DNA from 2 places in the Longicatena sp. 210702-DFI.1.196 genome. Region 1 is predicted to be linked to the other one. Evidence: predicted binding sites of a transcription regulator. Region 1 holds the regulator's gene; the other holds the start of a gene.
The links. The regulator HrcA, encoded in region 1, represses chaperone genes, less so after heat shock. The targets are predictions, from matches to a motif close to TTTTAGCACTNNNNNNNNNNNAGTGCTAAAA.
Positions count from the first base shown of each region.

Region 1 (4,485 bases):
GCAATGGTCCATCAGCACCAGCAGAGATGAATGGTAAAGAAATCTGTGTCTGTACCATACCGGATAAATCTTTCTTCGCTTTTTCACCGGCTTCTTTTAAACGCTGCATTGCCATTGTATCTTTACGTAAATCAACACCGTTTTCTTTCTTGAAGGTATCAACCATCCAATCAACAACAACGTTATCGAAGTCGTCGCCACCTAATTTCGTATCACCGTTTGTTGATAATACTTCAAAAGTACCATCTGCTAATTCCAGGATAGAAACATCAAATGTTCCACCACCTAAGTCATATACCAAAACTTTCTGTTCTTTTTCTGTCTTATCGATACCATAAGCCAAAGCTGCAGCTGTAGGTTCGTTGATAATACGTTCTACTTCCAAACCAGCAATCTTACCAGCATCTTTTGTAGCCTGACGCTGTGCATCGTTGAAGTAAGCAGGCACTGTAATCACCGCTTTTTCTACTTTTTCTCCTAAATAATCTTCTGCATAACCTTTCAAATACTGCAGGATCATCGCACTGATTTCCTGAGGTGTATACTGTTTTCCTTCCAATTCTACTTTTTCATTTGTACCCATTAAACGTTTTACAGATGAAACAGTATTTTTGTTTGTGACTACCTGACGTTTTGCGGCATCACCGACAATTCTTTCACCGTTTTTGTATGCGACAACAGATGGTGTTGTACGATTTCCTTCCGGATTTGTAATAACCTTACATTCTCCGCCATCCATCACAGCGACACAGCTGTTTGTTGTACCTAAGTCAATACCAATAATTTTGCTCATATGAATTTCCTCCTTAATTTATTCACTCACTTTTACGAGTGCTGCACGTAATACGCGATCTTTTAACATGTAACCCTTCTGCAGAACTTCAATGACCATACCGGATTCTACGCCTTCTTTGGCCTCCTGCATCAGTGCCTGGTGATAATTTGGATCAAATGGTTTATCCTGTGCTTCAATTACTTTGACACCTTCATTTTCCAAAATGTGTACCAGCTGCTGATAAATCATCTCAAATCCTTTCACATAATTTTTGATGTTAGGATCTTCAACCTTTACATCAAGTGCTCTTTCCAGATTATCCAATACCGGTAATACTTCAGTAGCGAATCCCTGGATACGATATTTTCGTACGTTGTCTGCCTCACTCTGCAAACGCTTCTTTAAGTTTTCTGCATCTGCATATGCCTTGAAATACGCATTTTTGCTGGCAGCGACTTCTTCCTTTAATTTAGCGACTTCTTCTTCTAATTCTTCAATGCGCTTGCGTTTTGAGAACTTCGCGCTTTTCTTTTCTTCTTTTTCTTCAGCTTTGGCATCTTTTTTTGCTTCTTTATCATCTGCCTTCGCATCTTTGTTTACTTCTTTATCCGCTGCCTTTTCGTCTTTGCCAGCTTCTTTTACTTCTTCGGTTTTACACGCTTCTTTTTCACAGTCACATGTTGTTTCTTGTTGCAATTCTTTTTCTTCCTGCATGATGACCTCCTATACTTCTTCCTGTCGATACAAATCTTCAAGAACCTTGCTCATATACTCCATCAAAGCAACGACACGGCTATACTGCATGCGGGTTGGACCAACGATCATCAGCTCACCTTCTTCATTGTCATTAACTTTGAACTTACTGCTGACAACAGCAACATCATTCATATGGATCAATTCGTTTTCACCGCCGATTTCAATTGCCATGTTGCCTTCGTGATTGGCAATCTGACGGAATAAAGAGCTGTCTTCCAACATCTTCATCAATTCCTTGAGCTTTTCGATATCTGCGAATTCCGGCTGGTATAACATATTGGTTTTACCGCTGCAATACACATGCTCCGTAGCGAATTTCATGAAAGCACTGACGAAGGCTTCAAACAAGACTTCATGTCGTGCGACATGACTAGCTAATAAAGGCTCAATTTCCTGCATGCGCTCCACGACCTCATTGATCGGTGTGCCGCTCAGCTTATCATTCAACAAATTGCAGCAGGTCTTGATATCGTCTATACTGACCTCGGTGTTAAAATGGAACGTTTTATTTTCCGTATGCCCATGGTCTGTAATAAAGACGGCGACTGCACTGCGTTCTGTCAACGGAAATAGCTGAATGTGCTGCAAGGTTTGATACTTGCTTTCCGGTCCTAACACGACAGATGTTAATGATGTCATCTGCGATAGGATGTCACAGCTTTTCTTGACGATTTCATCCATTGAGTAATGGCGTTCCTTGAATACTTCCTGAAGAGAATTCTTAACTCCTTCATCAAGTTGCTTCTCCATCAGATGTTCAACATAGAAGCGATACCCTTTACTGCTTGGAATGCGTCCGCTGGAGGTATGTGTTTTTTCCAGCAAGCCGACATCCTCTAATGCAGCCATTTCATTTCGTATGGTAGCACTGGAACAAGTGAACTCTAACAAATCCATCAATCGCTTAGAGCCAACTGGTTCTGCTGTTCTGGTGAACTCATCAACAATTGCTTTAAATATGGATATCTGGCGATTTGTTAGCATGTCTTTCACTCCTTTCTAGCACTCCACCTCTATGTCTGCTAACAGTATATTCCTTTTTGTTAGCACTGTCAACACTTTAGTGCTAATTTCCTAAAAATCCTTTGCCATATGCCTCCTTTCTTAGAGGCAAAGGCGTTTGCATTTTAAAAAAAGCATGCTATACTTTCGCTGTATGTAATTCTATTATGAAAATAAGAAAGTTTTCTTATCAAAATCGTATACTAATAGAGAAGAAAGAGAAGGTTATTATGAATAAAATAATATGGAAAGATGATGAAGATATCGTAGCTGGAACAACGCTGCGAGATGCACAAGCAAAAGAAGATAACAATATGGCTTTACATGTGGGAGGAAACCTAACTGACGTAATTGCGAATCGCCAAAGATTAAGCGAGGATCTTGGTATTTCTCTAAACCAATGGGTATTTGCGCAGCAGACCCACAGTGACCATATGCATGAAGTAACAAAGGCAGATGCAGGAAAGGGCAGCTTGCTTTATGTGGATGGTATTGCGGATTGTGATGCTTTATATACAAAAGAAAGTCATATTGCCCTTGGTGTTTTTCATGCCGACTGTGTACCGGTGCTGTTGTATGATCCATTCACCCACCTAATTGCGGCGATTCATAGTGGATGGCAAGGTACCGTAAAAGAAATCACACGAAAAAGTGTTGCCTATTTGCTCGCACAGGAAGGGGTACAGCCTGCCCATCTGCATGCCTACATCGGTCCTGCCATTAACTATCATAGCTTTGAGGTAGGTCAAGATGTCATTGAAAAAGTGCAGCAGATGAGCTTTGATACATCCGCTTATATCACCTATTTGCAAAATGGCAAGGCGTTGGTAAACAACAAAGGATTAAATAAAGCCATGCTGTTACAGCTAGGTGTTCCCGAAGAACAAATAACGGTAAATAAAAACGATACCTTTCAGCCAAATGAAGCGCTGTTCAGCTATCGCAGAGATCATGACTGTGGCAGACATCTTAGCTTTATTATGATGAAACGTTAAATTGAAAGAAACAAAACCAGCCTTTACTTTCACTGAAAGTTTCGACTGGTTTTTTTATGAATGGATATTTTCTAACGATTGCTTTCTAGCTGTACCACTTTCTGACAACTATTCTTGGGCAGCCTCTGTTTTCGATTGACTGGTATAGGCACGATCAAAGGTCACAACCAAATAATAGGTATGCCCTTTCGCGCTTACTTTTTCCGATAACATATCCAAGATGGTCTGGTTGCTCATCTTCACATGGAAAGGTACAACAACATCAAAAATTAAATTGGTGTGGGTTTCTCCAGGTACGATGCGGAAATCATGGATGGTTAGATCTTCATGAATCTCCTTTACGGATGTACGAATGTAATCACGCAATTCATTCGTTAAAGGATCATCAATATTGATGGGATCCATATGCAATACCATTTCCAATCCCATATTGTCTTTAAAATCACGCTCGATGTTATCAATCATATCATGGGACTTTAAGACATCTACTTTACAATCCACCTCTACATGAGCACTGGCAAAAGTGTTATGTGAGCCATAGTCATGGATCATCAAATCATGCATACCTAATACGCCCTCATAACTCATAATCTTTTGCTGAATCTTTTCTACCAGATCTTCACTAGGGGCCTGGCCTAACAATTCATCAAGAGCCTGTTTAATAATACCGGTTCCGGCAAATAGAATGAAAAAGGCAACGATTACGCCCATATAACCATCTAGATTAAAATGAATCAAAGGAGAAATAATAGAAGATAATAAAACTGCTCCGGTTGCCATAACATCACTGATACTGTCAGCCGCTGTAGCTTCCATGATGCTAGACTGCAGCAATCTGCCATATTTTTTATTATAGGAATACATCCACAGTTTCACGGAAATGGAAAATACCAAGATAACTAAAGACAGCCAAGAAAAGGCAACTGCTTCCGGATGAAAGATCTTATCTAAACTTGT
Region 1 covers NZ_JAJCPX010000001.1:159,149-163,633, reverse strand. The annotation lists gene dnaK (molecular chaperone DnaK) at 1-793, opposite strand, end outside; gene grpE (nucleotide exchange factor GrpE) at 812-1,489, opposite strand; gene hrcA (heat-inducible transcriptional repressor HrcA) at 1,499-2,515, opposite strand; gene pgeF (peptidoglycan editing factor PgeF) at 2,764-3,528, shown strand; gene LI241_RS00840 (cation diffusion facilitator family transporter) at 3,637-4,485, opposite strand, start outside.

Region 2 (4,485 bases), on a different contig from region 1:
TTAGGTGTAGATGAAGATGGAAATATCAACGATGAGATCAAGACACAGCCGGATGTGCACGTTAAGTCAACGACCGTTAATGAAGTCAGCACGAAAGAGGATGTTTGTATTCAAACAACCTTGCAGCTTATTGCAGCACATGGTAAATAAGTCATTATGAAATAATCCAGAATTTAAAAAAGCTATCATCTAGAGTATTTGGTAGATGGACAAAGGTTTGTCATAAGAAGTTATTGTATGGCATCTATCTTGCATAATTTAATATGATAAAGTATGAAAAATGATAATGTATAAAAAAAAGTCCGCTTGGACTTTTTTTTACTAGGGTTTAAGATACGTAAAACGAGGTGTTTTCTCACCATCAACTTCAATCTCTTCAACAAACATACGCAATGGTCTTACCCATACCTTACCATCGCCATACAGCTGTCGATAAACCGCGTAAGCTTCTTCATTTTCTGAATGTTTTGCAATATATAATAAAGCATAACGTTTTCCTTTGTAGTGTTGATAAACGCCAAGAGGAATAGAAGGTGTTGTTATGGCAAGCTGTGAAGCATCTTCTTCTGGATAACCATCTGCTTTTGGAAGCGGAGCTTTTGGTACAGCTGTTGCGTCCTGCACTGATGCATTCTTTTTCGTCGTAGTTTCATTTTGTGTTTCTGTGTTGTGCAAGGTTACTGCTTTATCACTTGGTGTTGAAGAAACAGCTGCTACATCTTCCTTCTCCACCAGCAGCATGGAGCTTTTAGCAGGCATCGAAATGATAAAATGATGTTCCAAGCAATTGTAGGCTTTTTCATTTAACATGTCATATAAATGTGCAGATTGTACTGGAAAATCAATATCAGCACTTTCATCACTGACATTGAAAATTGCATATACGCATTGTTCAGTCGTTTTACGAGCGAAGACAAACTGTTGATTGCGTACGATAACTTGCTGATAATCGCCATGCTTTAAGGCCGGTAAAGCGTCATAAGCTTTTCCCAGTTTGCAGATATGAGAAAATAATGCCGTATTTTCTGTCGCAAGCTCTGTCAAAGTTAAACAAGGGCGGATATCGGCATCACTGCCATCATGTTTTGTGCCTTTGATGCCATATTCACTACCATAATAAATTGATGGAATCCCCGGCATTGCATATAACATGGTATAAATATTTGCCAGATCACGTTCTTCCTTTACCGTACTAGCTAAACGATTTACATCATGATTATCCACAAAATCATATAGAACTAGATCCTTATAAATACCTCCATTACCACCAAACTGACGGTTTAAGGAATAAGCAATTTCAAAATAATTCTTTTCGTTGTGTGAAGAATACAAACCTTTATAACATTCATAGTTGGTTACTGAATCTAACATATCCGGATTTGCCCAACGGTTATAATCACCATGGATAATCTCACCCATTAACCAAAAATCAGGATTATGTTCTTCACAAAATTGTTTTAAGCGTCGAAAGAAGGCAGGGTCAATACAATCTGCAGCATCTAAGCGCAAACCATCAATGTGGAAATCATCCATCCACATCGCAATACTTTCTAATAAATACTGAACAACTTCTTCATTTTGTAAATTCAATTTAACTAAATTGTAATGTCCTTCCCATGTATCATAGGTAAATCCATCATGCATGGGGTTATCCCATTGAAAGTTTAGATTATGGAACCAATTGCAGTAAGGGGATTGTTCACGCTTTTCCATAACATCACGAAATGCCCAAAAATAACGCCCTACATGATTGAAAACGCCATCTAATACGATGCGAATGCCGGCTTTATGCAAAGCATCACAAACTTCCCGAAAATCAGCATTGCTGCCTAACCGATTGTCTACTTTGCGATAATCACTTGTATCATAACCATGTTCATAACTTTCAAATACAGGCCCTAAATATAAGGCATTGATATGCATTTTTTGTAAATGGGGAATCCATTCTTTAATTTTTAAAATACGACTTGTTTGTTGCTCTTGATGGAACTGCTCACATCCACAAAAACCTAGTGGATAGATATGATAAAACACTGCATCCTTTGTCCATGATTTCATAAAAATTTTTCACCTCATGGTATTAGTATAGCATATATTTCTATCAATTTGTTCATTGATAAAAAGAAAACAGGGTTTTCAATACCCTGTTTAGCATAGTTAATCAATTGGAATGAAACGTTTTTCTTCGACCTTCTTAGGCGCTTCTTTCGGAATCAGCACATGCAACTCTCCGTTATCAAAGCTTGCTTTAATATCCTCCTGCGTAATGCCTTCGCCGACATAGAAACTTCTTGAACAAGAGCCTGAGAAACGTTCCTGGCGAATCAGATTGCCTTTGGCATCCTTTTCTTCATTTGTTGTATTGCGGGATGCATGGATGGTTAAATAGCCTTCCTTAAGTTCCATCTGAATGTTTTCTTTCTGATATCCAGGCAATTCCATATCCAATACATAATTGCCATCCTTCATGCGGATATCGGTTTTCATATTACTGCGATCATAAAACATGTCATCAAATGCATCACTAAATAAACCTGGTAATAATTTCATCATACGATACACCTTCCTTTTTTATACGTTACTCAATTGGGATGAAACGTGATTCTTCGACCTTTTCAGGAGCCTCCTTAGGGAATGTAATTGTTAATTCACCGTTTTGGAAGCTGGCATGGATATCACTTTCCATCAGGTTATCACCGACATAAAAGCTTCTCTTGCATGTCCCGCTATAGCGTTCCTGACGAATCAGATTACCCTTATCATCTTTATCTTCCTTTACCTGATGATGGGCAGCTTGAATGCTGAGATATCCATTTTGTAATTCCATATGAATATCTTCTTTTTGATATCCAGGAAGTTCTACTTCCAAGATATAGGTGTTATCTTTCTCACGAATATCGGTTTTCATATACTCCATATTGCGAGAAAAGAAAGGATCTTTAAACACTTCATCGAATGAGTCATTGAATAATCCTGGCAGCCGTTTCATATACATCGCCTCTTTTTTTGTTTTCATATTTATGAAACACTACCCGATAAGGTCTTACCTTATCTTCGCTTATATTATAGCACTTGTTTTAGCACTGTCAACACTAGAGTGCTAAAAAGATTTTGTGAAATTATGTCAAAGTTTGTTTGCATAGGATTTTCCTTTACGCCATCATAGGGCATCTTGAGGAAGACATAAGAAAAGAAGAATCGCTTTTCGATTCTTCTATATCTCTTTATAAATAGCGCGGATTTCTTGCTGTTTGCTTTCTTCAATATCTTTAATAGCATAAGCAGGTTTTGCAATATAATATCCTTGAAGATAATCGATATCGTGCTGTATCAGATATACCAGATCCTCATGTGTTTCAACGCCTTCTGCAATTACCTTGATATCATGGCTGTGAGCAAAGCTGACAACGCTTTTTACAAGCATTTGGCGTCCTTTATCGTGGGCGATATTTGTAATGAATTCCATATCGATCTTGACATAGTCTGCTTGTGCGTTGAATAAGCGGTGATCACTGCTATAGCCACTGCCAAAGTCATCTAAAGCTGTTTGGGCATGCCAGCGGCGACAGAAGTCTTGTTTGCTTAGCATATAGGAATGTTCGATTTCTTCGCTTTCCAATAATTCAATAACAATTTTGGAAAGATATTCATGATAGTGTTCTTCTAGGTATTGTTTAATTTCGTCAAGCATCGGTATACTAGGGATACTATTAATGAATAATTTCCATTGTTTATCAATCGCTACCTGTTGACTGAAATGGGATAAAGATTGTGTCCAGGTCATATACTCCACACGGTGCAATTGTTTTTGTGTTTTGGCGACTTGCATGACATCGGATGGTGTTTTTAGAATATCACTATTAGGACGCATAAGGGCTTCAAAACCTAGTACAGCACCAGTTTTGGCATCAACAATTGGCTGGAAAGCATAGCTGACACGTTGCTCTTCTAAGATATTCATCAGTTCCTGACGGCCATCAAATATTAAGTTGTTGTGAAGATAATGTTCTTCACTAAAGGTACGGATATTTCCTTTTTGTGTGTTTTTTACCTCATACATTGCAAAATCTGCATGTTTTATCAAGGTATCAAAATCCATAGCATCTTTTGGCATCCAAGAAATGCCGGCAGATACTTTTACACGGGTAATATCGTCATTGCCGAAATGCATTTCCGTTTCATTAACAACTTCATGAATATGACGGATATGTTTCAAAATGGCTTCTTCATTTTCAAAATGGTGATAGAATAAGAGGAATTCATCACCAGCCATACGAGCTGCGATACAGTTAGGTCCGCGTTCCTTTTGTAGTACATCTGCAAGTGCACAAATCAAATGGTCACCGGCATCATGACCGTAGGTATCATTAACAAGTTTTAAATTGTCAAGATCCCATAATACCATGGCGCAGGTTTTCAAATCAGCTTGTTTCAGTATTGCTTCACAATGGACACGGAAAGCTCTGCGATTCAATAGTTGGGTCA
Region 2 covers NZ_JAJCPX010000018.1:29,884-34,368, forward strand. The annotation lists gene LI241_RS08915 (S41 family peptidase) at 1-150, shown strand, start outside; gene LI241_RS08920 (DUF1653 domain-containing protein) at 322-2,058, opposite strand; gene LI241_RS08925 (Hsp20/alpha crystallin family protein) at 2,158-2,553, opposite strand; gene LI241_RS08930 (Hsp20/alpha crystallin family protein) at 2,579-2,989, opposite strand; gene LI241_RS08935 (EAL domain-containing protein) at 3,215-4,485, opposite strand, start outside.
Region 2: LI241_RS08930 (Hsp20/alpha crystallin family protein) is a predicted target of HrcA. The motif match lies at 3,076-3,106, and genes of this name have one in related genera.